DNA from 3 places in the Terrisporobacter hibernicus genome. Region 3 is predicted to be linked to each of the others. Evidence: riboswitches for the same ligand, from Rfam matches in the RefSeq annotation. Region 3 holds a riboswitch; each other region holds the start of a gene.
The links. Region 3 has a riboswitch for thiamine pyrophosphate ahead of thiC (phosphomethylpyrimidine synthase ThiC). Riboswitches for the same ligand answer to the same signal wherever they lie in the genome.

Region 1 (10,627 bases), 1.9 Mb from region 3:
TTAACCCAAAAATCTACTGTTGCAACACTCATATATTTCACTCCTCAAGTTTTATAATGAATCCTAAAAAAGCATAGGACTGACATATATAATTATTCTATATAGAGTATTGAAAATCCTTTTTAAAAGTTGTGATATATTTTTTTATAACTGATACAATTTATATATAAACATAATTACCATTAAAATTATACTTCAAAATATTGTTTATATTAAAAAAAAGTGGTACAGTTAAAATATAAACACGAATAATTACGAGATTGTTTGGGAGGTATGTTCGCTTGAGGGAAATTGATTCAAAAGTAATAACTAAAGAGGTTAAGAAACTTTGTATTGAAGGAAATATATACCTTGGGGATGACGTAATAAAATCCTTTAAGGAAAATTTAGAAAAAGAAAAAAGTGATCTAGGAAAAGATATACTAAATATTTTAATAGAGAATGCTCAAATAGCTAAAGAGACACATATACCTCTTTGCCAAGATACAGGAATGGCAGTATTTTTTGTTGAAATTGGCCAAGAAGTTATGATAAAAGGAGATACCTTAACAGATGCTATTAATAAAGGTGTAAGTGAAGGTTATACAAAAGGATATCTTAGAAAATCTGTAGTAAGTCCTATAACTAGAATAAATACAAAGGACAATACTCCTGCCATAATTCACTATGAAATGGTAAAGGGAGATAAAATAAAAATTCAATATGCACCAAAAGGTTTTGGTAGCGAAAATATGAGTCAATTAAAAATGTTAAAACCTTCTGATGGAATTGAGGGAGTTAAAGAATTTATAGTGAAAACTGTAAGTGAAGCGGGACCAAATCCATGTCCACCAATAGTTGTAGGAGTAGGTATTGGCGGTACAGTAGATAAATGCGCTCAAATTGCTAAAAAAGCTTTATTTAGAGATATTGGAACTCATAGTGAAGATGAAATGATAGCAGATTTAGAAAAAGAAATGATTAAAAAAATCAATGATTTAGGAATAGGTCCTCAAGGTCTTGGAGGAAATACTACGGCTCTTGCTGTTAATATTGAAACTTTCCCAACACATATAGCAGGGCTTCCTGTTGTAGTTAATATAAATTGTCACTCTGCTAGACATAAGCAAGTGATTATATAGGAGGGAAAATATGATAGAGTTAAAATCACCTTTTAAAAGGGAAGATATAGAAAAATTAGTTTGTGGAGATGTTGTTAAAATTAGTGGTGTAATTTATACTGGAAGAGATGCAGCCCACAAAAGAATGATAAACTCAATACATAATAAAGAAGAGCTACCATTTGATGTAAATGGAGCTGGAATTTATTATGTGGGACCATCACCTAGCAAAGAGGGACAAATAATTGGCTCGGCTGGACCAACTACAAGTTATAGAATGGATGACTTAACAGTGCCTTTATTGGAGTTAGGACTAAAAGTTATGATAGGTAAAGGTAAAAGAAGTGAAGAAGTAGTAAGTTCTATGATAAAAAATAAGGCTGTATATTTAGCAGCCATTGGTGGAGCTGGAGCATACATTTCTCATGCTATAAAAAAATGTGAAGTAATAGCTTATGAAGATTTAGGACCAGAAGCAGTGAGAAGATTGGAAGTTGAAGATTTACAATTAATTGTTGCTATAGACTCTTATGGTAACAATATATATGAAAAAGGAAGAGCGATGTTTGCAAAAGAATCAGAATAAATTTAATAACTAATAATTTGTCAAATGTTATAAAGGAGAAGTAAAATGAGTAATAAGAATTTTGCACAATTAGCATTAGAAATGCACGAAAATCATGGAGGAAAGGTTAGCATACAAAGTAAAGTTGAAGTAAAATGCAAAGATGATTTATCTACTGCATATACTCCAGGTGTTGCAGAGCCTTGTTTAAAAATAAAAGAAAATCCAGAAGATGTTTATAAATATACTTGTAAGAGTAATATGGTAGCAGTAGTTAGTGATGGAACTGCAGTTTTAGGTCTTGGAAATATAGGTGCCGCTGCTTCAATTCCTGTAATGGAAGGTAAATCAATATTATTTAAAGAATTTGGTAAAGTAGATGCTTTCCCAATATGTATAAACACTATGGATATTGATGATATAGTAAAAACAGTAAAATTATTAGAACCTGTATTTGGCGGAATTAATTTAGAAGATATAAATTCTCCTAGATGTATAGAAATAGAAAATAGATTAAAAGAAGAATTAGATATTCCAGTATTCCATGATGACCAACATGGTACAGCAATAATTGTTTCTGCAGGAATTTTAAATGCAGTTAAATTAGCAGGAAAGAAAATTGAAGACTTGGAAATAGTTATAAACGGTGCAGGATCAGCAGGTATGGCTATAGCTAAGATGTTACTGAATTTAAATGTAAAAAATATAGTTTTATGTGATATAAATGGTGCGATTCATGAAAATTCTAAAAACATTAACTGGGCACAAAAAGAAATGCTAACATTAACTAATAAAAATAATGAAGTAGGAACGTTAGCAGATATTATAAAAAATAAAGATGTATTTATAGGAGTTTCTGCACCAAAAATGGTAACAAAAGAAATGGTAGAAACTATGGCAAACAAACCAATAGTATTTGCCATGGCAAACCCAACTCCAGAAATTTTCCCAGATGAAGCTAAAGCAGGAGGGGCATTTATAGTGGGTACAGGCCGTTCAGACTTCCCTAACCAAGTTAACAATGTGCTTGCTTTCCCTGGGATTTTTAGAGGAGCTTTAGACGTTAGAGCAAAAGAAATAAATGAAGAAATGAAAGTTGCGGCAGCTTATGCAATAGCAAATGTAGTTAAGGATGAAGAGTTAACGCCAGATTATGTACTTCCAGATGCTTTCAATAAAAATGTAGTAGAAAATGTGGCAAAAGCAGTAAGAGAAGCTGCTATAAAAACTGGTGTGGCAAGAATATAAATGTAATTAATATAAGCATAAAAATATTATGATTTGAAAAAATGAAATATAAGTACTACAATTAAAATAAATTAAAAAGTTTTACCTAGGGGTGCCCTAAGAGGCTGAGAGATGGAAACATTAACCCTTATACCTGATCTGGATAATACCAGCGTAGGAAAGAGTAGAGTGTTATATGATGAAATATGTGAATCTTTACATATGATATGTGATTACTACAAGCTTTACCTACGGGTAAGGCTTTTTTTTAATTGTAAGGAAACTATATGTTATCTGGTTTGTAGATAACTTATAGTTTCCAACTGCTTAATGGAGCAACGGACCTGTTTCTCAAGGTCGTTGGCGACATGAGCGAAGCAAATTTTTTATTGAAATAAAAAGGTGAGGAGGTGTAACGATGAAGGTTAATGGGAAAGTAGTAGAATTCCAAAATAATAAAACTTTATTAAATTTATTAAATGATTACAACTTAAATAAAGATAGAGTTGTCGTAGAAATAAATTTAGAAATTTTAGAAAATGATCAATATGAAAACTATGTATTAAAAGAACATGATGTAATAGAAATTATTAGCTTTATTGGTGGTGGTTGATTTGAAAATATTTGTTAATGAAATAGAGAGACAAGTTGAAGAGAATATAAGTATTTTTAAAATTAAAGATATTTTTAATAAGTGTAGTGATGTTATAGTTTTGAATGGATTTCCTACTAAAAAAGATGAAATATTAAAAGAAAATGATAGAGTAACCTTAATAGAAAAAGGAAAGAAACCCTCTATAAATGAATTAGAAAGTCTTATGATTGCAAGGCATACACCAAAAGTACATAAAAAATTAAAAGCAGGAAAGGTAGCTATTTTGGGCTTGGGTGGTTTAGGTTCTAACATAGCTATCTCGCTATCAAGAATAGGCGTAGGTAAGTTGATTTTGGTTGATTACGATGTTGTAGAACCTTCAAATTTAAATAGACAACAATATTTCATTGATGATATTGGAAAACATAAAACAGAAGCTATGAAAGAACAGTTAGGTAAAATTAATCCTTTCATAGATGTTGAAATACATAATTCTTATATTACTAGAGAAAATATGAATTTTTTACATGAAGCAGATATAATAATTGAAGCTTTTGATGATCCAAATTGTAAAGCTGAAATAAGTAATTTTATTTTACTTCATATGAGAGAAAAATACTTAATAGCATCGTCTGGCATGGCAGGATATTATGACTCAAATCTTATTGTAACTAAGAAAATAAGAGAAAAGTTTTATATATGTGGTGATTTTGTACATGAAGCAAAAGAAGGTGATGGGTTAATGGCACCTCGTGTAGCTATATGTGCGAATCACATGGCAAATTTGGCAAGTAAAATACTTATAGATTATATTTAGGGGGATAAATTAATGGATAAATTAATATTAGGTGGACATGAGTTTGATAGCAGACTTTTAATTGGGACAGGTAAATACGGATCAAATGAAATACTTCCAAAAGTGATAGAAGAAAGTGGTAGTGAAATAATAACTATGGCACTAAGAAGAGTAGATTTAGATAATTCCAATGAAAATATTCTTACATATGTACCTAAAAATATGACAATTCTTCCAAACACATCAGGAGCTACAACAGCTGAAGAAGCTGTGAGAATAGCAAGAATATCTCGCAAAATGGGATGTGGAGATTTTATAAAAATAGAGGTAATATCAGACACTAGATATTTATTGCCAGACAATGAAGAAACAATAAAAGCAACTAAAATTCTTGCAGACGAAGGATTTGTAGTACTTCCTTATATGAGTCCAGATTTATATGCAGGGAGAAGATTAATAGAAGAAGGGGCTGCGGCAGTTATGCCATTAGGCGCACCAATTGGTTCAAATAGAGGTCTTAAAATGAAAGAAATGATAAGAATAATGATAGAAGAATTAGACATTCCTATTATCGTTGATGCAGGAATAGGTAAGCCTTCTCAAGCTATGGAAGCTATGGAAATGGGAGCTGCAGCAGTTTTAGTAAATACAGCAATATCATCAGCAGGTGACCCTATAGGTATGGGAAGAGCATTTAAAATGGCAGTAGAAGGTGGACGAGCAGCATTCCTTGCAAAAACTGGAGCTGTATCAGAATTTGCCAATGCATCTTCTCCTCTTACTGGTTTTTTAGGAAACTTATAGGAGGTATATAAAATGAGCTTTTATGATGTAATTGAAAAATATAAAGATTTTGACTTTGATAGATATTTTGAGCAAGTAAGTGATAATGATGTACTTAGAAGTTTATCGAAGGATAAATTAAATCACAAAGATTTACTTAATTTGCTTTCACCTACAGCAAGAAAACATCTAGAGGAGATGGCTCAAAAGGCTAGCAAATTAGCTTTACAATATTGTGGTAAAACTGCCACTTTATATACTCCTATTTATATTGCAAATTACTGTGAAAATCACTGTGTTTATTGTGGTTATAACTGTCATAGTGGAATAAAGAGAAAAAAACTATCTTTAGATGAAATAGAAAAAGAAGGAGAAGCAGTTGCTACTAAAGGTTTTAAACATATTATTGTTTTGACTGGAGAAAGTGAAACAAAATCAAGTATTGAATATATAGGAGAAGCAGTGGGAATTTTATCAAAAAAATTTCCATCAATAGCCATAGAAGTTTATCCTATGGATGTGGAAGGATATACACATTTAGTTTATAAGGGAGCTGATTCATTAACCATATATCAAGAAACTTATGATGAGGAAGTTTACAAAAGGGTACATATAAAAGGTCCAAAAGCTGATTACAGATTTAGATTGGATGCACCAGAAAGAGGAGCTATGGCTGGAATGAGATCATTATCCATAGGAGCATTGCTTGGTCTAAGTGACTTTAGAAAAGATGCATTTTTCTCGATTTTACATGGAGCGTATTTAAAAACTAAATATCCTCATATAGAATTATCATACTCTGCTCCTAGAATAAGACCTTTTAAAGGAAGTTTTAGAGACATAGTAGATGTGGATGACGCTTCAGAGTTTCAAATTTTAACTGTTATGAGGTTATTTGATCCTCATGCAGCCTTAAATGTTTCAAGTAGAGAAAGTTTAGATATGAGAAAAAACTTAATGCCTCTTGGTGTTACAAAATTAAGTGCAGCAGTATCAACAGATGTTGGTGGACATTCTCAAGGAGAAGAAAATACAGCACAATTTAAAACTAATGATGATAATAGCATAGAAGATGTAGCTAGTATGTTGAAATCAATTGGATATCAATATGTATTTAAGGATTGGGTGAGATTTTAATGTATTTGATAACAAATAGACATTTATGTGATGAATATCATTACTTATCAGTTATTGAAGATGCTGTAAGTAGCGGAGTAGAAAATATTATTTTAAGAGAAAAAGATATGAGTGATGAAGAGTTAACTAACTTGTACAATAAGATTGTAAGTAAAATAAGTTACTTACATAATGAGTTTAATTTAATCATTAACAATAATATAAACTTATACAAAAATCTTAATTTCAGTGGGATTCATTTGTCCTTTAAAAGATTTAGACAACTTGTTAAGGACGAATTTGTTTTTGAAGATAAGAAACTTTTAGGATTGTCTCTTCACAGTACAAGTGAGATTGATATATTAGAAGAAATTATTAAAGAAAAAAATATAAAAGTAGACTATATAATCTTATCCCATATATACGAAACTAAGTGTAAGGAAAATTTAAAACCTAAGGGAATAAATCTTTTAAAAGAAGGAAAAAAAATCACTAATATTAAGATTGTTGGACTAGGGGGTATATTACCTGAAAATGTTAAAGAAGTTTCAAAGTATGCAGATGATTTTGCTATTATGAGTACTTTATTTACGTGTAAAAATGTAAAACTAAAAATAAAAGAATACAAAATATAAGTGTTATGATTTATAGATAAAATTTATATATATTTATAAATTATTGATTATTCCTATATTAATTTACCTAAACAAGTAGAGTTTGTTATAATGAAATGTATTGAGAAATTTAATCATTAAAGTACATTATAAGAAACTATAATATGGAATTTAGTTGGAGGGGTAATCGTGAAATTAAACAAAAAATTTAAAGTTTTATCATTGGGGATGTTATTAGTTGTGACATTAAGATCTGCAATAGGGTGTTCTTCAAAGGAGAGCGAAAAAACATATAATAAAGTAGACTCAGCAAAAACACTAGAGCTAGTAAAGGAAACTAAAGAAACATTGGTAATAGACGTAAGAGGTGCAGATGCATACAAAAAAGGACATTTAGCTAATGCAATAAACATACCATTTGATGATTTTGAGGGGAAAATAAGTCAGTTAGATGGATATAAAGATCAAACAATAGTGTTAATATGTAATTCGGGAAAGAAAAGTGGAGAAGCAGGACAAATGTTAGTTGATAAAGGATTTACTAAAGTATACAATGCTGAAGATGGAATGGAAGAATATGATTATGATACAGTTAAATATACTAATGTAACTGGAAGTGAATTTGAGAAATTAGCAGCAGAAGATAAAAAGGCTGTTATATTAGATCTTAGAGATGCTAAAGATTTTGAAAAAAGCACAGTAGAAAATGCAGTTAATATACCAATGGATGAATTTGAAGTAAAAGCTAAAAAAGAATTAAAAAATAAAGACCAAGAAGTGTTATTATACTGCAATACAGGAACTAAAAGTTCTGAAGCATCACAAATATTAGATAAAAATGGATATACAAATGTTACTAATTCAGTAGATGGTGTAAAAGAATATGAATTTAAATTAAAATAATATATCAAATTTAAAGAGACTAAGTTAACAAATAATTTAGTCTTTTTAAATTTCATGAAATATAGGAGATAAAGTCACTTTATTTTGATATGAATAAAAAGGATATCTATTCAATTTGTATAAATATACTTAGTATTACAAGTAAAGGGGCGAGTGAAATGAAAAAGAGCGGTATATTTATGGTGATAATATCTATAGTATTCTTATTTTTTGTAAATGAGCACTATAGATATGATGGATATAAAGAGGTAGAAATCCCAAACATAGGAATTGCTAAGGTTCCTGAAAGTTGGTACTGTGGGAAAACAAAAGATGGATATATTTACTTTGCAAATATGCCTATAGAAAATGAAGGTGCAAAAGTTTATCTTATTCAGCATTCAATCAAAGATTACTCCTTAGATAAAAACCAGTCTGAGTCAGGTCATTTCTTAGAGGATTATCATTTAGGCGATGTTATTTCAATTGAAAAAATATTTGTATCTCCTTACGGGAATAATAACGTTTATTCCAATGGGTGTAGGTATCAATCCTGCAATTTTTATTTAAATAATATTAAAGTTGACAGTTACTATATTGATTTTGTAGGAAATAATAGTAGTAGTATATTTTTTATTGTTGATGATTCCATTGATATTAAAACAATGGAAGATATGACCAAATGGTTTGAAAAATATTAATAACTTACGTTATTGAAATTTTTTGAAAAATGAGTTATTATGTAAAATAACCTATTAAATTATCTTAATAGGTTATTTTTTCGTAAATTAATAATAAATCATTAATAAATGTATTAAAGTAAAAGAATGAATATATACAAAAGAGATTGTTATAAAATATTCAAAGTGCCAACTTCATTAAAGGATCAGTTATGGAACTTTCATTAAAATAGATTTTTTAGTTTGATTTTATATAGTAAAAAAACTAGAAAGAAGGAATATGAATAGTTTGTAAGCCTTAATTACAAATATTTTAATAATAGAAAATGCAAAAAGAAGTGCTAAGAGAATAACAAACATAGCACTTCTTTTTTAAAAAAAGAATAAAGTAACAAGTACAATGCATGGCAAAAACTTGCCTAAATTATGTAGAATTACTATATATTATAAAGTAATTTCAAAAAATTATGCAATATTCATAAAATTATTTTTATGTATTATAAATAACAACAAAACACGAAGGGGGAAATCATATTATATGAAAGTAGAAAGAGTAGCAATATTAGGTGGTGGAAATGGAGGAATTACTGCAGCAGCAGATTTAACTCAAAAAGGATTTTTAGTAAATATATTTGAATCGAAAAGATTTTGTAAAGACTTGCAATTTATTAAAAAAAATAATGAAATAGCCATAGAATATAAAGGTAAAAAATCAGTAGAAAAAATTAATTTAATAACTGATGACTTAGAAAAAGCAATTAAGGATTGTCAAATTATTATGATAACAGTACCAGGAATGGGAATAGAATATTTTGCAGAAATACTTGCACCAGTAGTTAAAGAAGACCAGATAATTTTAATCAATTCAGCTCCAGCTATGGCTTCTGTTAGATTTGTAAAAAAAGCAAAAGAAATGGGTATAGAAAAAGACTTCAAAATTGGAGAAACTAATTCATTAACATATGCTACAAGAGCATATGTTAATGAAGGAAGAGTAGATATTTCTTTGAAAGCAGGAAAAGTTTACTTAGCTGGTTATCCATCATATAATACAGATGAAGTATTCAATGCTTGTGTTCAAATATATGATTGTTTTGTAAAAGCAGATAATGTAATTGTAGTGAATTTAGAAAATCCTAATCCTTTAGTTCATCCAGGACCAACTTTATTAAATGCAGGAAGAATTGATTACACTAAGGGAGAATTTTGGCTATACAAAGAAGGTATAACTGAGCATACGGTAAACATAGTTAAAGCAGTAGAAAATGAAAGAGAAGCTGTGGCAAAGGCTTTAAACATTCAGTTAGAGGATACTAAGCAAGCTCGTATAAATAGAGGCTACTTTGCAAATGAAGACAAACCTTTGCATGAACTTTTTAACACAAGTCCAGTTTTTCAGCATATAAAAGGTCCGGCAAGTGTGGAAGGGAGATATATGGTAGAAGATATATCAACAGGTCTTGTACTTTGGTCTGATTTAGGAAAAGTTTTAAATGTACCTACTCCTAATATTGATTCTATAATAGTTCTTGGTGGAACATTAATAGGAAGAGATTTTTATAAAGAAGGGCTAACTTTAGATAGTATAGGTCTTGGACACTTAAAGAATAAAGAAGACATATTAGCCAATATATAATAAATTTTTAATAAAATAAAAGGGATATTAATATGGATAATTAAAAGAGGAGTAATAGAATTGCTATTACTCCTCACTTTATTTTTGTAAAATTTGTTTATTTTAAGCAACGGAGATACCTGAAGCTTTAGCGAAGGTATATCGTTGGCTCTATAAACTTAACGAAGTTAAGTTTATTTTAGGAAAGTTCCTTCTTCATTTTGTATTAATAGTCCCTTTTTCATAAGAACACCTAAAGCTCTTTTGAAGTTTTTCTTACTTGAATTAAATACAGTAGATATTTCTTCAGGAGAGGATTTATCATTAAATCTCATAAATCCGTCATTTCCTTCCATATAGTTAATTATAGCTAGTTCTAACATATCTAACTCAACTTTTCTCTCTCCTCTAGGAGTAAGTCCAAGTCTTCCATCTTCGTATATCTTAATAACTTTAAGATTTTCTATCTTATCTCCTATATTAAGTTCTGTAAAGTATTCGTTTTTTAATATAACTCCATCATACTTATTGTCTACACATATAGTTGCAGAATTGTTAGTTTGGAATCCGTAAACTATACCATCAACACTGTCACCAACATTATATGAATGTTCCACACAAAGGTAAGGGAATATATCAGTAGTAGCAGCAAGT
Region 2 (10,627 bases), 400 kb from region 3:
ATAATTCATTTATCCAGATTTCCCAGTCTTCTCCACCCATTACTTTTATAGAACTTTGTATTTCTTCTTGCGTTGCTGGTTCTACAGTTTGTGTAAATATTTCTCCTTTTTCAAGGTTTATACTGTATCCTGTAACAGGCTCACCTATTGGTTTTATGCAAGATGCAAAAGTTTCTCCTGTACTTGGAACTGTTCTACGAGGAGATGCTAAACTATATACTAATAAATCTATTTCTCCACCAAATTCTGTTTTTATATAATCTATAACTTGGTCTCTCATTTGATCAGAGAAAGCATCACCTATAAAGTTCTTAGCTATTAAACCTTCTTTTTCTGCAGCTTCTTTAAAATATATATTGTTAAACCAACCTGCAGTAGCCATTTTTTCCTCACTTACTACTCCTCTTTCAAAAGAAACACCTATAGTATCAGCTCCAGATCCAAATGCTAATGCTATACGAGATGATAATCCATAGCTTGAAGATGCTCCTAGTATTAATACTTTTTTAGGTCCTTCAAATTTTCCTTTTTCTTTAATATATTCTATTTGTTTTTGTACTCCTACTTTGCATCCTTGTGGATGAGCTGCTCTTGCTACATTGCCTACTAATTTAGCTTCTATTTTCATCTTATTCTCTCCTTTATTGATTAAATTTTTATTATTATTTATGTATAGTAATTTATAGATATACTACTTTGGTGGTATTACTGTTGCAGTTCCTTCTATAACAACTTCTCCCTCTTGGTTGTAACAAGTTGTTTTTATTTTAGCTATATAAAACTTTCCTTTATCTTCTATTTCTATAATTTCAGCTTCTGCTGTAATTGTATCTCCTATTTTTACAGGTGATTTGAATTTTAAATTTTGACCTAAATATATAGAACCTGGTCCTGGTAATTTCGTCCCTAGTACTGCTGATATAAGTCCTGCTCCTAACATTCCATGTGCTATACGAGTTTTAAACATAGTATTTTTTGCATATTCTTCGTTTGTATGAGCTGGGTTTAAGTCTCCTGTTATTCCTGCAAATCCATATACATCATATTCTGATATGGTTTTACTTACAAATTCTTTTTGTCCTATGAACATATCTTCTACTGTCTTCCCTTTTATTTCATTTCCTAGATTAAGCATTTTACACTCTCCATAATATTATTTTAATTTAACTTACATACGAATTTGTTAAAATAATAACTACACTTATATATTACATAATTTATGAAATTCTGTATAATACATATTATTTATGAATGTCATTCCTTAAAGTTATATATTTACTATTATTGGAAATAACTTTTTACACAATAAAAATAGAGAGCATATAAGTTATATGCTCTCTATTTTTATTGTATATTCACAACCTTAAATTAAGTTGTTATTTTTAATTTATTTTTTTCAAATAGTATAAATATTGCTCCTAATACTGCACATATACATAAGATTGTAGAAGCCACAAATGTTGCTTTTAGTCCTATTGCAGTTGCTGTCATTGGCCCTATTACAGCTCCAAGACCATATATTGCAAATATTATTCCATAATTAACTCCAAGATTTTTTGTTCCATAATAATCTGACATTATTGTTGGGAATATTGTTAACATTCCACCATAACTTATTGCCATAAATCCTAAAACCACAAAATATATTGTACCTTCTAAATTTCCAAATGCACTATATGCCATAGATGCAGTCATCATAATATATATTACAATTGCTGATTTTTCTCTTCCTAATTTATCTGAAAGAACTCCCCATAAAAGCCTTCCACCTGCATTAAATAAAGATATTACTGCTACTGCGTTTGCTGCACTTTCTGGAGTTATTTTGGCATACTCAACTCCTATATCTTTTGCTAAACCTATAACAGTTAAACATGCTGTTCCCCCAAATAAATACATCATTGCTAATACATAGAACTTAACTCCTTTTAGCATTTCCAAAGGTTCTACATCTCTAGTATTATTTAGAGATTTAACTTGAGTTTTAGATTCTATAACCTCTGGATTTTTAAGAAATTGAGCTGCTACAATGGCCATTACTACATATATTATTCCTAAATATAAAAACGATCCTGGTACACCATTGTTTTCTATAAAGTACATTGCTATAGGTTTAAATACTAACCCAGACAAACCAAATGCACTTACAGCAAGACCTGTTACAAATCCTTTTTTATCAGGGAACCACTTAACACAAGTTGCTACTGGGCAAACATAAACAAATCCAGCTCCAATTCCACCTATGATACCATAGTAAAGATATAATTGCCAAACTTCTGTAACTGTACTTGAAAGTAATACACCTGCACCAAATAGTATACTCCCTATTGTAGCTATTTTTCTGGGTCCATACTTATCTTGTAACCTTCCTCCAAATATTGCTGAAAATGTAAAACAAAGTATCATAATTGAAAATGTAAATACTACAGAACTTTTCTTCCACCCAAATGTATCTATAAAAGGTGAATTAAATAAACTCCACATAAATATCGTTCCCATTACTAACTGAATTACTAAAGATGCAATCAAGACTGAAAATCCTCTATTTTGCTTCATATACGACTCCTTTTGTTGTCTATTTTTTTATTTTAATTATTTGAAAACATTTTCCAAAGAGCTATTTTTTAACAAATTCGTATGTTTGTTTAATTAAAGTATAGCAACTAATTTAAATATTTAAAAATACATTTAAATCATACTTTTTATAACTTTAAGTTATATCTACTATATAAAAAGTAGCCCAAAGGCTACTTTTTATGAGGATCCTATAAATTGTGTGAATTATGCGAAAACTAATCCCATAGGTTCATCTAGGAATATTTTTTCATCCATTAATTTCATATCCTTTGGTATTATAGGCTCAAAATCCATTTGTTTTAATATATCATTTTGTAAATCTACACCTGGTGCTATTTCTGTAAGAACTAAGCCTTCTTTTCTAAGCTCAAATACTGCTCTTTCTGTTATGTATATTACTTTTTTGTTGTTTTCTTTTGACACATTTCCACTAAATGTTATTTGTTCAACTGCATCTATGAATTTTTTATTTTTTCCTTCTTGAATTATTTCAAGTTTTCCATTGCTAGCTTTAACTTTAAGTCCTCCAGCAGAAAATGCTCCACAAAATACTATTTCTCTTGAATTTTGAGTTATATTTATAAATCCTCCACATCCGGCTATTTTAGGTCCGAATTTTGACACATTTATATTACCTTCTTTGTCACATTGCGCTAAACCTAAAAATGTCATGTCAATGCCTCCACCATCATAAAAATCGAACATTGATGGTTGATCTATTATAGCTTCCGGACTTATTGAAGCCCCAAAATCAAGCCCACCTGCTGGTGTACCACCTATTGCTCCTGGTTCTACCGTTGGTGTAAATAAATGATCTTGACCTTCTTCTCTAAGAACTTGTGCTATTACCTCTGGTACACCGATTCCATAGTTTAGTATATTTTTTGAAGAATCTAAAAGCATAGCAGCCCTTCTAGCTATAACCTTACGTTCATTTAATGGATATACATTCTTATCTATATCAACTGCTATATCGTTTCTAACAAATGTCTCATTATATTGAGTTCCAAAAGTTTGCATATGATTTTCAATATTTTCAACAACTACAACATAGTCTACTAATATATGAGGTATTTTTACATCTTTTGGATTAATAGTTCCGTTCTTAACCTTTTTTTCAACTTGAACTATTACTATTCCACCACTATTTTTAGCATTCATAGCCATAGCTTGTGCTTCTAGTGTAAGTGGTTCTTTAGAAAATCCTATATTACCTTTTTCATCAGCTTCTGTTCCTTTTATTATTGCAACATCCATTTTTTGTGTTTTGTATGCTAGATAAGTTTTACCATCAAAAGTTACCTTTTCTACTATATCTTCTTTTGTAACTTCATTTAACTTTCCACCTTCTATATCTGGATCTACAAAAGTTCCCATACCTACATGAGTTATTGTTCTTGGTTTTCCTGCAGCACTATCTCTTATTAATTGAGATATAACACCTTGAGGTAAGTTATACGCTTCAACTTTATTGGCTGCAACTAATGGTTGGAATTTTGGAGCTAACCCCCAGTGCCCTCCAATTATTCTTTTTACTAAATTTTCGTGAGCATAGTGGTTTAACCCTCTATCTTTTCCATCTCCTATTCCTGCAGAATATATTAATGTTAAATCTTTTGGTTTACCTTCATTCAAAAAATGCTTTGCTACTTCTAAATGAATCTCTTCAGCTACTCCAGTTCCAACAAATCCCCCAACACCAATTGCACATCCATCATTTATTAATGCTGGTACTTGTGATGCTTTTATAAACTCAACCTTTTTGCACATTTCATTTTCTCCTATTCACCAAATAATATATGTCTATCTTTTATTAATTACTTTGCAAGTTTTATTACTATAGCTGTCCCCATTCCTCCACCTATACAAAGTGAGGCTAATCCATAATTCAAATCTCTTTTCTTCATTTCATGAACAAGAGTTGTTATTATACGTCCTCCTGATGCTCCTAAAGGATGACCTAGTGCTATTGCTCCACCATTTACATTCATACGTTCTTCAAACCAAGTATCATCAACATTGTGCTTTTCTTTTAGCTCTGTTATAACACCTAGTGCTTGAGCTGCAAACGCTTCGTTCAACTCTAATAGTTCCATATTTTTTAATTCTAAACCACTATCTTCTATTGCATTGTTTATTGCAGGTACTGGACCTAACCCCATAACCGAAGGATCTACTCCACCTTGCCCTACTGATACTATTTCAGCCATTGGTGTTAAATTATATTCTTTAATTGCTTTTTCTGAAGCTATAAGTAAAATAGCTGCACCATCATTTATTCCAGAAGCATTTCCTGCTGTTACACTTCCATCTGCTTTAAATGCTGGTCTCAAAGTTGAAAGTTTTTCTAAACTCGTATTTCTATTTGGGTATTCATCTTTTGAAAACTCTATAGTTTCTTTTCTATTTTTAACTTTTATTGGGACTATTTCGTCTTTAAACCTATTTGAATCAACTGCTGCTATAGCTTTTTCCTGAGATCTTATAGCAAGTTTATCTTGAGCTTCTCTTGACAGTGAATATTTCTCTACTATATTTTCTGCTGTCATACCCATATGATAATTATTAAATACATCTGTAAGACCATCACTTAATAAAGTATCTTTTAATTGAATACTACCCATTTTATTTCCTTGGCGTGTTTTTCCATCTACTGTAAATGCAGCTTGGCTCATTACCTCAACTCCACCTGCAATTACTAAGTTTGCCATGCCAGATTTTATTTGGCCGTATGCAGTCATTACAGACTTCATACCACTTCCACACAATATGTTTATTGCATATGCTGGTACTTCAGCTGGAATTCCTCCTGCTATTGCTGCTTGTCTTCCCAGGTTTTGTCCATGTCCTGCTGACAATACATTTCCAAGTACTACTTCATCTATTTTTTTAGGATCTATTTTAGTTTCTTCTATTACAGCTTTTATAACTTGACCTGCAAGTTCTGCTGGTGATAATGTTGAAATCGTTCCTAGGAATTTTCCTAATGCACTTCTTTTTGCTTCTACTATATATACTTTTGACATAATAATTTATCTCCGTCTTAATTTTTGATTTATTACATAAATTGAAATTATAATCTTAATCCGCCAGTTACTTCTAATACGTGTCCATTTACAAAACTAGATTCATCACTTGCTAAAAATAATACTGCATTAGCTATTTCTTGTGGTTCTGCCAATCTCTTTAATGCTGTTTTTTCACGAATAGGTGCTAAAACCTTTTCTGGAACTGTACTCATCATATCTGTGTTAACATATCCTGGAGCTATTACATTAGTTCTAACTGCTGCTCCTTTACGAGTAAATTCTTTCGCCCATGTATAACTCATTCCTATAACTCCTGCTTTAGTTGCAGCATAGTTAGTTTGACCAATGTTTCCATATATTCCAACTACTGATGATATGTTTATTATTGAACCTTTTCCTACTTCCATCATTATTGGTGCTATACCTTGAGTTAAGTTAAACACTCCTTTTAGGTTTACATTTATAACTGCATCCCAAGCACTTTCTTCCATTTTTTGAACTAATGCATCTCTTGTTATACCTGCATTATTTACTAATACATCTACTTGACCAAATTCTACTTTTACTTCTTCCACAAATTTATTTATCGCTTCACGATCAGTAACGTTTAGTATTACATTTTTTATATTTGGAGAACTATCTGCTCCCATAACCATATCAACAGATATTACTGCTTTTGCACCTTCTCTTACAAAAGTATCTACTATTTGACGTCCTATACCGTTTGCTCCTCCTGTTACTATAGCTACTTTGCCTTCCATTCTTTTCATATTTATACCTCCCCATATTTTATGTAATTATATTTTTAAGTTTTATATGCAATCTTTATCTGATTACATTTTCAGTATAAAACCTTGTATAAAATAAATGAAATACATTTAATTTATGCAGGTTATGAATTTTTGTTATGCTTGATAGCTATTTTTGTTATTTTTTTAACATTGTTAAATAAAAAAAACTCTAAAATATAGAAAATAGTTTCTATTTTTAGAGTTGTGATTTATTTTTTATTCAATTCTTTACTTTCTTCTTCACATATTTTTACAAATTCTTTCATAGCGTAAGATATATATCTATCTTTTTTCAATATAATAGCTATTTCCCATGGTATTTTCACGTCTTCTAATACTACTCTCCTAATATTATCATCTTTAAATCTATGTACTATAGGTTCTGGTAATATAGCTATGCCTTGATTTAATGATACCATCTCTGCTACAAAGTCCCATTGAGAGCTTTCAAATGCTATCTTTGTCTCAAATCCGTTTTCACGACATAATCTTTTTAATGTATCATAAAGCATATATCTTTTATTTAATGTTATAAAATTTTCTTCTTTCAAGTCTTTTACTGTAACCTTATTTAAGTTAACTAATTTATTATCTTTATGAGCAATTAAAACATTCTCAGATTCTATCATTTTTATAACATTTAATCCTTCTGATTTAGTTGGCAATATAACTATTCCTATATCTAACTCCGAAGTTTTAACCTTATCTCTAATTGAGTTTGCTCCTTCTTCTATGACTATAAAATCTATGTTTGGATATTTCTTTTTGAACTTAGCAATTATTGAGGTAAAATATACAGTCCCTATAACTGGGGGTATTCCAACAACTAATCTACCTTTTGTACAATTTATGCTACAGTTTAGCTGATCTAATTCTTCATTTATATTGTTTAATGCGTTCTTACTATTTTCAAAGAATATTTCACCTTGATCTGTAAGTTTAAATTGTTTAGCTGCTCTATCAATAAGAGAAACACCCAAATCTAATTCTAAATTTTTTATAACTTTACTAAGAGCTGGTTGTGATAAATGCAAATTATTTGCTGCTTTTGTAAAATTTCTTTCTTTTGCAACTTCAACAAAATATGCTATATGCCTGATATTCATTTTTAACCCCTTTTTATTATAAATATATTTATTACTATAATTTTGAAATTGTTTTCCTAGTTTATTTTATTATAAATGATATGTACACCTATATAAAATATCTTTTTTTTATTACCTTTATAACTTTTTTTCATACTAAAAATAGATTACTCATATTACCTTAACTTTTTCTTTATTACCATCAGATTATTGGCACTAAATGCCTTATTTCTAAGTGATACTTTTTTCTAAGTAGTTGACAAAATTTTTAAATCATTTACAATTAACTTAAAAGTTAAAAATGCTAGGGGTGCCTTTATTGGCTGAGAGGTTTTGCCGACCCTTGTACCTGATCTGGATAATACCAGCGGAGGAAAGCTATATACACTTTATCTCTCATAAAGAGTATGGAGATTAAATTTGATTATATATGCTATGCCTACGGGTATAGCATTTTTTTACTTACAAATATATTTTGAGCAACAGATAAATACATTTTGAGCAAGGTCGTTTCCTGAAGCGGTAGCGAAGGTAACTCGTTGGCGACATGAAGTATAGCGCCCACACAGTGGCTTAAGCGAAGCGAATTTTATGTATTTATATATGTAATTATAAAAAGGAGGAATAATAATGGTTATAGCAGACGTGGCAGTAATGCCTCTTAGACCTTATACAGGTGAGGATGAAATGTACAAAGTAGTAGATGCTTGCATCGAAAAAGTAAAGGAAAGTGGTCTTAAGTATGAAATCGGTGCCATGAGTACAACATTTGAAGGGGAATTTGATGAAGTTTTTGACTTAATAAAAGTAATGCACAAAATACCCTTTCAACTAGGATGCGAAAGAGTCATCACAGTTGCTAGGGTTGACGAAAAAGCTGGAGGCCTAACAATTGAGAACAAACTTAGAAATCACAGATAAAATCAAAAATTATATTTATCCACTTATAACGTTTATAAGTATTTTATTATTATGGCAGTTTATTGTGGTAAGTAATGATATACCTCAATATATTATGCCTGCACCAAGCAAAATAATAAAAGTTTTTAGCACAGATTTTGCAAACTTGCAAATGCATGCTTTAGTTACTTTAAATGAATCTGTTTTAGGATTTATTTATTCCATATTATTGGCAATAACAATAGGTACTCTTATGGACTTTGTTCCATTTATAAAAAAGTGTTTCTATCCTATAATGCTAGTATCTCAAATGATACCAACAATTACTATAGCTCCACTACTTATAATATGGTTTGGATTTGATTCATTACCAAAAATAATCATGGTTATGATTACTTGTTTCTTCCCCATATTAGTAAATTTTGTGGATGGTATGGAAAATATAGATAAAGACTATATAAATTTATTCAAAACTATGGATGCCAGCAAACTAAATACATTTATTCATTTAAAACTTCCCATGTCTTTGGAAAGCTTATTTACAGGCTTAAAAATTTCAGCTACTTATGCCTTTGTTGCTGCAACAGTTGCAGAGTGGCTTGGTGGAAGTGTAGGACTTGGTGTTTATATGGTAAGAGCAAAGAGTGCATATGCTTTGGACAAAGTATTTGCATCTACAATTTTAGTAATAATCTTTAGTTTAATATTTGTAATGGGTATAAATATTTTGAAGAAAATAATATTAAAACATAAGTACAAAGGAGAGTAAGATGAAGTTTAAAAAAAGCATATCATTAATGACGGCTGCACTACTTACTATAGGTTTAGTGACAGGTTGCTCAAAGAAAAGTACTGAAAAAAAAGAAGGAAACTCAGATTTACAAAAGGTTACTGTAGTTCTTGACTGGACTCCAAACACTAACCATACAGGATTATACGTTGCTTTAGATAAAGGATATTACAAAGAACAAGGTTTAGATGTGGAAATAATTCAACCATCTGATGGTACTGCTACTACTATAGTTGCCACAGGAAAAGCTGATTTTGGTGTAAGTTATCAAGAAGATGTTACTTATGCAAAAACTAGTGAAGATCCACTTCCAATAAAATCTATAGCTACAATTATTCAACACAATACTTCTGGGTTTGCATCTCCAGCAAACAAAAAAATTAAAACTGTAAAAGATTTTGAAAATAAAACTTACGGTGGATGGGGATCAGAATCAGAAAAAGCTACTTTAAATGCTATTATGACTAACAACGGTGCTGATTTTAGCAAAATCAAAATAGTAGATATAGGAAAAGATGATTTCTTCACAGCTACTAAAGGTGACATAGATATAGCAAATATTTTTGAAGGTTGGACAGGTGTGGAGGCAAAACTTCGTGGTGAAGATATAAACTTTGTAGCTACTAAGGATTTAGACAAAAGATTAGACTACTACACTCCTCTTTTAATAACTAGTGACAAAATAATAAATGAAAATCCAGACCTTGCTAAGAAGTTTTTAGCTGCAACAAGCAAAGGATACGAGGATTGTGTAAAAACACCTGAAGAAAGTGCAAAAATATTATTAAAACATGCTCCTGAAATAAACGAAGACTTAGCTATTGAAAGTCAAAAGTATTTAGCTGATAAATATATAGATGACGCTTCTAAATGGGGCGAAATGAAAGATAGTGTTTGGAATAATTACACTGACTTCATGAAAGAATATAAATTAATAAACAAGGATATGAAAGCAAGTGATGCATATACAAATGAATTCTTACCAAACTAATAAAAAGATTGTTATTAGTAATTTATCAAAAAAATACAAAGATAAGCTTATTTTAAAAGATATTGATTTACACGTTTATGACGAAGAGATTGTATCCATCATAGGTCCTAGTGGTTGTGGTAAAAGTACCATATTCAACATTCTTTCCAACTTAACCACTAGTGATTCTGGTGAAGTAGATATTAATGGTCGTTTCAGCTATATGTACCAAAAAGACCTTCTACTTCCTTACAAAAACATAATGGACAATGTTTCTCTTCCCTTAATCTTAAAAGGTGAAAAAAAGAAAAAAAGTTATGAAACAGTTAAACCTTACTTCTCCACTTTTGGTTTGGAAGGTTACGAAAACAAATTTCCTCATGAACTTTCTGGTGGAATGAGACAAAGGGTCAACTTTATGAGAACCTTCGTTAACTCCAGCGATATTATGCTTTTAGATGAGCCTTTTGGAGCATTAGACTCCA
Region 3 (10,627 bases):
ATTACAAGCTCTAAAATAATGATTTTATTTCTATATTATCTTCTTTTAACTTTTTATTTATTTTTTTTACAAACTCCAACGCTTTTATTCCATCACCATGAACACAAATAGAGTCAGCTTTTATATTTATATACTTTCCACTTATGGATTTCACTTTTTCATTTACTATCATACCTATTACTCTGTCTATTGCTTCGTCCTCATTAGTTATTATTGCTCCATCTTTTTTTCTGCTCACTAAAGTTCCATCTTCTTCATAAGCTCTATCTGCAAAAACTTCATTGGCACATTTAAGTCCAACATGTTCTCCTGCGCGAATTAACTCACTTTTACTTAATCCTACAAGTATAATTTCTTCATCAAATTCATATATAGCTTCACATATGGCTTTTGATAAGTTATAATCTTTTGCTGCCATATTATACAGTGCACCATGAGGTTTTACATGATTAAGTTTTACATTTGCACTTTTACAAAATCCATATAATGCTCCTATTTGATATTTTATATATGCCTTCGCTTCCTCCAAAGAAATATCCATATTTCTTCTTCCAAATCCCATCAAATCTAAAAATCCTGGATGAGCTCCTATAGATATATTATTTTCTTTTGCCAATTCAACAGTTTTTCCCATTACAACTGGATCTGAAGCATGAAAACCACAAGCTATATTAACAGAAGAAACATACTTAATAACCTCTTCGTCTAATCCTAATTTATATCTTCCGAAACTTTCCCCTAAATCACAATTTAAGTCTACTCTATACATAACTTCTTCCCCCAAAACTTATTTAGTCTTTTAACTCTTCATTTTTAATGTCAGTAATTAGCATATGACCTGGTGAATGAGTTATTACTATACTAGGTTTCACATTCATAACTACAGATTGAGGTGTTACCCCGCAAGGCCAAAATATCGGAACTTCCCCTTTTTTAATTGTTACACTATCTCCAAATTCAGGACTATTAATATCTTCAATTCCAATTATTTTAGGATCTCCAATATGAATGGGTGTACCATGAACTTTTGGAAACTGTTCAGTTACTGTAACTGCTTTTATTACCTGATTGTAAGGAATAGGCCTCATACTTACTACCATATTCCCTTTAAACATTCCCGCTTCTATACATTCAATATTAGTTTTATACATTGGCACATTACACCCTTCAGCAATATGCCTTACTTCAATATGATTTTTTATTAGTTCTGATTCAAAAGAAAAGCTACATCCTATTAAAAAACTAACAAAATCTTCTTGCCAAAATTCTTCTACGTCCTCATATTCTCCCCTTAATATTCCATTTTCATATACTCGATACTTTGGAATATCTTTTGCAATATCCACGTCTTTTGCAATATATTTTAAACTTCTACTCCCCTCATCTGACACTTCTAAAATAGGGCATGATTTCGGATTTCTTTGTGTAAATAAAAGAAAGTCATAAGCTAAATTTTTAGGTAAAATTACTAAATTAGCCTGAGCATAACCACTACATATACCAGAAGTTGGTTTTGAGTACTTGCCTTCTCTAATGATTTTTCTAACTTTAACTGGTGACTCTTTTGAGTAATCCATTTTTACACCCCCATTTTTATCGTAGTAATTCTTCTATAAATCCTGTATCTACTTTCCCATTCACATAAACTGGATTATTCATAAGAGAATATTGAAAATTTGCATTAGTTTCAATCCCACCTACTACTAATTCATCTAGAGCAATTTTCATCTTTTCTATGGCTTCTTTTCTATCACAACCATGAACGATTATTTTCCCTATCATAGAATCATAATTAATTGGTATGTTATATCCACAATATACAAAGGTGTCAACTCTAACTCCATTTCCTCCTGGAAGATTTAATGAGGTTATTTTCCCTGGACATGGTAAAAAGTTATTTGCTGGATTTTCTGCATTTATTCTACACTCTATGGCATGTCCCTTTATATTCACATCGTCTTGTTTCAAAGATAATTTTTCACCATAAGCAATTTTTATTTGTTCTTTAATTAAATCCAAACCTGTAACCATTTCCGTTACTGCATGTTCCACTTGAATTCTTGTATTCATTTCAATAAAATAAAAATTAAAATTCTCATCCATTAAAAATTCAATGGTACCTGCATTTTCATAATTTACTGCCTTTGCAGCTTTAACAGCCATACGTCCTATTTTTTTTCTAGTTACTTGATCAATAACAGGAGAAGGTGATTCTTCTATCATTTTTTGATGGTTTCTTTGTATAGAGCAATCTCTTTCACCTAGATGAATTACATTTCCATAACCATCCCCTAAGATTTGAACTTCTATATGTTTAGGATTTTTAATGTATTTTTCAACATACATAGTATTGTCATTAAATGCATTTACTGATTCTACCTGAGCTAAATTAAATAGCGTTTTAAAATCTTCTTCACTATATACTATTCTCATGCCCTTTCCTCCACCACCAGAAGATGCCTTAACTATTACAGGGTATCCTATTTCATCTGCAATTTTTTTACCTTCTTCACTTGTATATATAGGCGCCTTACTTCCTGGAACAACAGGAACGCCAGCTTCGATCATTGTGTTTCTTGCTTTTGATTTATTTCCCATAGCATCAATTATTTTACTATCTGGACCTATAAATTTAATGTTTTGTGATTTACATAACTCTACAAACTCACTTTTTTCTGATAAAAACCCAAATCCTGGGTGAATTGCATCTGATTTTGTTACTATAGCTGCACTTACAATTTTACTCATATCTAAATAACTTTCCCTTGGGTTTGCCTCTCCAATACAAATCTTTTCATCTGCCAAAACTGTATGAAGTGAGTTTTCATCTACTTTAGAATATACTGCCACTGTTTTTATACCTAAAGTTTTACAAGCTCTAATTATACGAACTGCTATCTCTCCCCTATTTGCAATTAATATTTTATTAAACATAACTATTCTCCCATAATTAAAGTACCTTTATTTTTATTAAACTCTGACCATATTCTACTGTATCATTGTTATTAATTAAAATGTCTTCAACTATTCCATCGTAATTACATTTCACTTCATTCATTACTTTCATAACCTCAATTATACCTATTACTTGATTTTTAGATACTTTATCTCCTACAGCAATATAAGATTCTTCCTCAGGTGAGGGTGAATTGTAAAAAGTACCTATAAGTGGAGATTTGATATACTCAAAATTATCCGACTCTATTATTTCAACTTCTTCTTTGATTTGCAAAACTTCATTTTGTGTTACCGGTTTTGTACATATAGTCTCTTCCCTATTCTTTTCTATTTTTATTTTTGTATCTCCCTCTTCAAAAGAAAATTTAGTAAGTGCAGATTTATCTATTGCTTCAATTAATTCTAATATTTCTTTAAAATCCATGTTAATGCCCCCTTTTGTAAACTTGCTATTTATTATTTAACAATATTTCAATTTTCTTAGATGTATTTCTTGGATTTAGTACTTCAATACACGGCTTATTAATTTGTTTCTTAAGTTCTTTAATTTTTTTTATTTCATCTCTATAAAGCTGTTGTGCTTTTTCTACAGATATTTCTTCAAATCTTATTTTGTCTCCAGTTTTTCTTTGAGCTAGTTTTCCAATATCTACTGAGATAACGGTTGCAATTTTTGTATACCCGCCTGTTGTCTGTCTATCGCTTAGCATTATAATTGGTTTTCCATGGGAGGGTACTTGTATCGATCCTAGGACAATTCCATCAGATATAATATCTGCCCATGTTTCATGCTCTATAATAGGTCCATCTAATCTACATCCCATCCTATCAAATTCCTTTGTTACCTCATATTTTTCATTTAAAAATGTATAAATTCCTTTTTGTGTAAAAGCATCGTCTTGAGGTCCTAATATTACTCTCACTACAACTTCTTTTTCTTCTTCTAACTTAAAATCTAACTTTCTAGATAAGTAATTTTCTAAATATACCTTTGGTGAAGAAAATTTAATAAAATCTCCCTCTTTCAACGTTCTTCCTTTATATCCACCTAAAGAACATTTTACATTTGTTGATTTACTCCCCATTACTTTATCAATTTTTAATCCTCCACAAAAAGCTATATATGCCCTAGCTCCTGTTTGTGAGTTTTCAAAAGATAAAATATCATCTTTTTTAATAAACAAAGCTTTATACATAGAGATACTTTTTCCATTTATTTTTGGTTTTAAATCACCACCAGTTATAGCTATAAAGTTTTCTTCTGTAAATTTTATTTTAGGTCCAATCAAAGTTATTTCTAACCCCGCTTCATCTTCTTGATTATCAACTAGAATATTTCCAATTGCTAAAGATTTTTTATCCATGGCACCACACACAGAAAAACCTGCATCTTGATAACCAATTCTCCCAAAATCCTGTACAGAGGTATATAGTCCAGATTGTAGTATTTCAATTCCCAACCCTATGCACTCCCTTCAACCACATTACATTCATAAATTCCATTTTCTACCAAGTCTTTTATTTTATAATAATCTTTTTTGCTTATAGGCTTAAATTTTATATAATCTCCAGCTTCATATAAAATTGCCCTGTTTCTATTTGAGTCATATGGCTTAATAGGTGTTCTTCCTATGATCCTCCACCCACCAGGAGATGCTAAAGGGTAAATTCCTGTCTGCTCCCCACCAATTCCTACTGCTCCTGCTTCTAATTTTAATCTTGGATTTTTTAATCTTGGTGTGATTAACCTTTCATCCATCCCCCCCAAGTATGCAAAACCTGGCAAAAAACCTAGCATATATATTAAATATTCTTTTGAACTGTGTAGTTTTATAATTTCTTCTTTAGACAATTTTGTATATTGACTTACAAAGTCTAAATCTTTTCCAAATTCTTCATCATAACAAACTGGAATTTCTATAACTTTTCTTACTTTATTATGCTTAACATCTATCGTTTTTAATAAATCAGTTACAATCTCTTTTGCTTCACTAAAAAATAATTTTTCCGGATTATAATAAATTAACAGCGCTTTAAAAGATGGTACTGTTTCTACTATTCCATCTATATTTAATGACTTAATTTTTTTATTAAAAACTCTAATTATATTATTAATTTCATAATTAATTTCATCCCCAAATTCTAAAGTTAGAGCTGAGTCTCCAACTGGTAAACATTTCATTAACACCCCTCCATCATGATTAAATCCCAAAACCCACCTTCAAAACAAGTTTATATTAACCCTATTTACTTTAATATAAATTGTATATTAAAGTTTTTATTTTTGCAATATTTTTTTTAATTCTTGCAATTGTTTTTAATTAATAACGTTTGTCATCTTTTTTAATCTACTAAAACCTTAATTTTTAAAGCATTTTTACTGTTTATTTATTATATTTTATATTTAATAAGTATTTTTTTGCATGTTCGGATTAATTTTATTCATATAAATCAACTTCCGAACTTTTAATTTCAATTATTCAAATATTCTATCTTCTTTTAAATTTGAATTCATTTTCTATTTTTTCTTCAAAATCAAAAATAACCATAGAATCTCCAATGAAAAGATTATTCTATGGTTTCATATACATTCATATAGCTTCTTTTTTACTAAAATTAAGTTGGTAAATCAAATCTGCTTTTTCACATACACTTTGCCAATGCGTTACAACAGTAACACTTTTTTATTCTTTAACTAATTTTTTAAATATCTTTAATTTATACTTTATTTATAATATATAATAAAAAGCTCCTAAAATTATCATCTATATATATTAAATCCCTAATTGTTGAGAAACATCCCCTAATATAGGACTTTAATAATTTGTTGCTATTTTCATAATCAACTTTGAAATCATCTATCTCCAAATACCTTTCAGTGTTTAATTTATGACGGTAATTACTATAGGAATGATTGGCTATCCATGTCCACTACTAATAACTTTCTACTTCACAATATTAATTAAACTAAGGTTTTATTTTTGTTTCAAAGCTGTAAAATTGTAATTTTCCCTTTACAATATGTTATTTGTATTTTAGTTTGAAAAGTTAATAATTAACTTGATTATAAACACAAATTATTATATTATATTATTTATCAATGCAAATTCTCGAAGGGGAGTAGCTTTCACATTTGTGCTAATCAACCGTCATTACGGATAATATCCCGGTTGATTAGCAAGGTAAAACTTGTTAGCAAGACCTTCAGAAAAATATTCATCTCATTTTATGAATATTTTTCTGAAGGTCTTTTCAATTATTTGTAAGAAAGGAGTTCAAAATGAAAAATTTCAAAGAAGAATTTACTAAGTCCATAAGATATGTAATACCTGTACTTCTTATATTTACAGGAGTACTTGTGCTAAAAAATCACGATCATATAATTAGTTTTTTTACTCATAATTTAGAAGCACTTAATAGTTTACTTGCACCATTTTTTATAGGTTTTATAATAGCATATATGCTTAACCAACCTATGAAAAAATTAGAGGACAAGTTTAAATTAAAAAGAGGGGTTTCCGTTTTAATAATTTATGGAATAACTTTGGTCATATTAATATTTTCATGGTTATTTATTGTTCCAGTTATAAAATCTAATATTAATGAACTTGCTCTTTCTATTCCAAGCGGTATAGATCAGGCACAAGATTTGATTAACAATATTTCATCACAATTTAAATTTGATATTACTAACCAAGATATAAAATCTCAAATTAGTAATTTTATTACTAAGGTTCTAATTCCAATATCAAGTTTTACAGCATCTACTGTTAGTAACTTTATTATTAATTTAATGAGTACCATTGTATCTTATACTATAAACATTGTACTAGGAATAGTCATCTCAGTTTATCTACTTTTATCAAAGGAGAAATATATTAAAGTTGTAAGTTTATTTTTCCAAAAAATATTAAAACAACATTATTTTAAAGTAAAAGAATTTCTTAATATATTAGATAATAATGTTGGTGTATATATAGTAGCAAAAGCTATGGATTCTACAATTTATGGTATTATCTGTACTATAGTGCTTGCATTAACAGGTTCTAAATACGCATTATTTATAGGAATAATTGCTGGTGTAACTAATATGATTCCTTTCTTTGGGCCTATTATAGGTACTATAATTGCTGTTGTTGCAAACTTATTCTTCTCTATCAATAAAGCTATTTTAGTTTTAGTAGTTATGATAGTAGTTCAACAATTAGAAAGTGCCATATTAGAACCTCATTTTGTTGGAAAACAAGTTGGTGTACCACCAATATTAACAATTTTCGCTGTAACATTCGCTGGAAAATATACAGGATTTTTAGGTATTTTGTTAGCCGTACCAGTTACTGGGGTTCTTTTAGTTTACTTCAAAAGATATATTTACAACAAACAAGAAGAATCTTTAAACAATATTGTATAAAACAAACAACATAAGAAATAAAAATACCTTAGAATAGATTTTTATAACCTATTCTAAGGTATTTTTTAATTAGTCCATAATATCTACATCTTCACCTTTTAATATCTTATTGATATTTCTAACTGCACACATTTTTCCGCACATTGTACAAGTATCTTCATTTTCTGGTTTGGATTCTGTTCTGTATCTTCTTGCCTTTTCACCATCTATAGCTAAATCAAACATTTTCTCCCAATTTAAATCTCTTCGAGCCTCGCTTATTTTGTTATCCCAATCAGTTGCACCTTTAACTCCTTTTGCTATATCCGCTGCATGAGCTGCTATTTTAGATGCAATTATTCCTTCCTTTACATCCTCTACTGTTGGTAATCTTAAATGTTCTGCTGGAGTTACATAGCATAAGAATGACGCTCCATAAGTAGCTGCAATAGCTCCGCCTATAGCAGCTGTTATATGATCATAACCTGGTGCTACGTCAGTAACTAGTGGACCTAAAACATAAAAAGGTGCTCCTTTACAAACAGTTTCTTCTATTTCCATATTAGCTTTTATTTGATTTAACGGCATATGACCAGGGCCTTCTATCATAACCTGAACATTTTTCGCCCAAGCTCGGGTAGTCAATTCTCCAAGTGTAACTAACTCCTCAATTTGAGATACATCACCTGCATCTGCAATACTTCCAGGCCTACAAGCATCACCTAAACTTATAGTAACATCATACTTTGCACAAATATCTAATATTTCATCATAATGTTCATAGAAAGGATTTTCATTGCCTGTTAACTCCATCCATGCAAATATAATAGATCCTCCCCTAGAAACTATATTAGTAAGTCTATTAGATTTTTTAAATCTTTTCGCTGTGTGTTTGTTAACTCCACAATGAAGAGTTAAAAAATCCACACCATCTTGTGCATGCATTCTAACAATATCTAACCATTCTTTTGAAGTTATTTTCTTTAATGGCTTATTATAATATACTACTGCATCATATATAGGCACCGTACCTATTATGGCAGGACACTCTTCTATTAATTTTTTTCTAAATGTTTGAGTATCTCCAAAAGAACTTAGATCCATTATAGCTTCTGCTCCTAAGTTTACTGCATTCATAACCTTTTCCATTTCTACATTCGTATCGAGACAATCTTTAGAGGTACCTAAGTTTACATTAATTTTTGTTTTTAATTTTTTACCTATACCATAAGGCTTTAAAGAAGTATGGTTTTTATTAGCTGGGATTACAACCTTGCCTTCTCCTACTAAATTGAGTAATTCTTTAACATCCATATTTTCATATGTTGCTACTTTTTTTAACTCTTGTGTTATTATTCCCTTTCTTGCTGCATCCATCTGTGTTGTATAACTCATTTCATTTCCCCTTTCATTTTATCTTTTTAAAATTTTTAATCAAAAAAATCTTTCTTAACTTGGCAACAATAGCACCAAATAAGAAAGATTTTCTTAATATAAAAAGTCGCACAATAAATGTACGACCTCTAATCAAAATTAATAAATAATGTAATTAACAATAAAATGTTAAAACAAAATATATACAATATTTAATCTCCCTACGTCGGCATTATCCAAACAGGTTCAACGGGTTTAGAATTTAAAAATTCAATCTCAGCAATAGCTCCCCTAAATATTTTATTTTAATTTCATTCTAGCACTATACTACATTGACTTCAACATTATATATTTTTTTATATAGATATTTAAATATTTATTATTAACCTCTTCAATAAAATATTTAGATATATTTTTCGTATTTGTATGATAATAATAATTTTATCTAATTATGGTCAGATGAAAAAGCAATAACCTTATTGTAAAAACAAAACCATATTGATTTAAATATCAATATGGTTTTAAGTATATTTCCTATTATCTATATTAATCCAAATTTAAAATTATTAAGCAACTTTATTTTCAGATTCTTTCCTTCTCTTACCAAATTCTGCCACTGCAGTGTAGAGAACATCTGTTGAAGAGTTTAATGCAGTTTCAGCAGAGTCTTGTATAACTCCAACTATAAATCCAACACCAACTACTTGCATTGCTATTTCATTTGGTATTCCAAATAATGAACAAGCCAGCGGTACTAAAAGTAATGATCCTCCAGCTACTCCTGATGCCCCACAAGCAGACACTGCTGATAACACTGATAATATTATTGCTGTTCCTATATCAACTTTTATTCCTAAAGTATTAGCTGCTGCTAAAGCAAGAACTGATATTGTTATTGCAGCGCCACCCATGTTTATAGTCGCTCCTAAAGGTATTGATACTGAATAAGTATCACTATCTAATCCTAAATCTTTACAAAGTTTCATGTTTACTGGTATATTTGCAGCTGAACTTCTTGTAAAGAATGCCGTAATTCCAGATTCTCTTAAACATCTTAATACTAATGGATATGGATTTTTTCTTATTGCTATAAAAGTTATTATTGGGTTAACTATTAAAGCAAAGACTGCCATACTTCCTAATAATACAGCTATTAATTGCCCATAACTTAATAATGATTCTATTCCCGATGTTGCTATTGTATCAAATACTAATCCCATTATACCAAATGGAGCTAAATTAATTACCCATCTAACAGCTTGAGATATGGCGTCAGATACATTTACAATTACTTGCTTAGTTGAATCTGATGAATTTTTAAGTGCAAGTCCAAGAACAACAGCCCAAGTTAACACCCCTATATAGTTTGCACTTGCTATTGCATTTACTGGATTGTCAACTACATTCATTAATAAAGCTTTTAGTACTTCGCCTACACCTCCTGGAGGTGTCACTCCTTCAGCTCCTGCAGTAAGTGTTAATGTTACCGGGAATAAGAAACTTCCCACAACAGCTACAATACCAGCTATTAATGTGCCCACAAGATATAAAGTTATTATAGATTTTATATTTGTTTTTTGTCCTTCTTTATGCTGACATATGGCCGCCATAACTAAGAAAAATACTAATATTGGAGCCACAGCTTTTAAAGCTCCTACGAATAATGATCCTAAAATTCCTATTGGTGCTAATTGTGTTGGCATAGTCAAAGCAAACGTTATCCCAACTATTAAACCAATAATTATCCTTTTTACCAAGCTAATGTTATTCCATTTGTTGATTAGTTTTTTCATTTTTTCTCCCCCAAGTTTTTTTCTTGAATTTATAATAACATTATTCGACAACGTTTTCAAGAAAAAACCTTATTTCTCACAGAAAAATTTTTGCAAGCATATAATTATACAA

Region 1: it holds a riboswitch for thiamine pyrophosphate, as region 3 does, so the genes downstream of both, thiS (sulfur carrier protein ThiS) here and thiC (phosphomethylpyrimidine synthase ThiC) in region 3, are expected to answer to the same signal.
Region 2: it holds a riboswitch for thiamine pyrophosphate, as region 3 does, so the genes downstream of both, JW646_RS12205 (MTH1187 family thiamine-binding protein) here and thiC (phosphomethylpyrimidine synthase ThiC) in region 3, are expected to answer to the same signal.

The regions. Positions count from the first base shown of each region.
Region 1 covers NZ_CP081135.1:1,018,199-1,028,825, reverse strand. The annotation lists gene JW646_RS04985 (alpha/beta hydrolase) at 1-32, opposite strand, end outside; gene JW646_RS04980 (fumarate hydratase) at 282-1,121, shown strand; gene JW646_RS04975 (Fe-S-containing hydro-lyase) at 1,132-1,686, shown strand; gene JW646_RS04970 (NAD(P)-dependent malic enzyme) at 1,732-2,913, shown strand; TPP riboswitch at 2,991-3,091, shown strand; gene thiS (sulfur carrier protein ThiS) at 3,311-3,505, shown strand; gene thiF (thiamine biosynthesis protein ThiF) at 3,498-4,304, shown strand; gene JW646_RS04955 (thiazole synthase) at 4,317-5,087, shown strand; gene thiH (2-iminoacetate synthase ThiH) at 5,100-6,203, shown strand; gene JW646_RS04945 (thiamine phosphate synthase) at 6,203-6,817, shown strand; gene JW646_RS04940 (rhodanese-like domain-containing protein) at 6,986-7,699, shown strand; gene JW646_RS04935 (hypothetical protein) at 7,858-8,379, shown strand; gene JW646_RS04930 (NAD/NADP octopine/nopaline dehydrogenase family protein) at 8,897-9,994, shown strand; gene JW646_RS04925 (CvfB family protein) at 10,168-10,627, opposite strand, start outside.
Region 2 covers NZ_CP081135.1:2,479,478-2,490,104, reverse strand. The annotation lists gene fabV (enoyl-ACP reductase FabV) at 1-628, opposite strand, end outside; gene JW646_RS12235 (MaoC family dehydratase) at 692-1,135, opposite strand; gene JW646_RS12230 (L-lactate MFS transporter) at 1,369-2,556, opposite strand; gene JW646_RS12225 (acyl CoA:acetate/3-ketoacid CoA transferase) at 2,782-4,347, opposite strand; gene JW646_RS12220 (acetyl-CoA C-acetyltransferase) at 4,395-5,603, opposite strand; gene JW646_RS12215 (SDR family oxidoreductase) at 5,651-6,376, opposite strand; gene JW646_RS12210 (LysR family transcriptional regulator) at 6,607-7,503, opposite strand; TPP riboswitch at 7,779-7,875, shown strand; gene JW646_RS12205 (MTH1187 family thiamine-binding protein) at 8,113-8,403, shown strand; gene JW646_RS12200 (ABC transporter permease) at 8,375-9,151, shown strand; gene JW646_RS12195 (ABC transporter substrate-binding protein) at 9,153-10,163, shown strand; gene JW646_RS12190 (ABC transporter ATP-binding protein) at 10,144-10,627, shown strand, end outside.
Region 3 covers NZ_CP081135.1:2,881,483-2,892,109, reverse strand. The annotation lists gene JW646_RS13975 (LamB/YcsF family protein) at 11-769, opposite strand; gene JW646_RS13970 (putative hydro-lyase) at 792-1,577, opposite strand; gene JW646_RS13965 (acetyl-CoA carboxylase biotin carboxylase subunit) at 1,594-2,934, opposite strand; gene accB (acetyl-CoA carboxylase biotin carboxyl carrier protein) at 2,951-3,382, opposite strand; gene JW646_RS13955 (5-oxoprolinase subunit C family protein) at 3,408-4,418, opposite strand; gene pxpB (5-oxoprolinase subunit PxpB) at 4,421-5,140, opposite strand; gene JW646_RS13945 (AI-2E family transporter) at 6,239-7,369, shown strand; gene thiC (phosphomethylpyrimidine synthase ThiC) at 7,439-8,743, opposite strand; TPP riboswitch at 8,924-9,025, opposite strand; gene sstT (serine/threonine transporter SstT) at 9,289-10,515, opposite strand.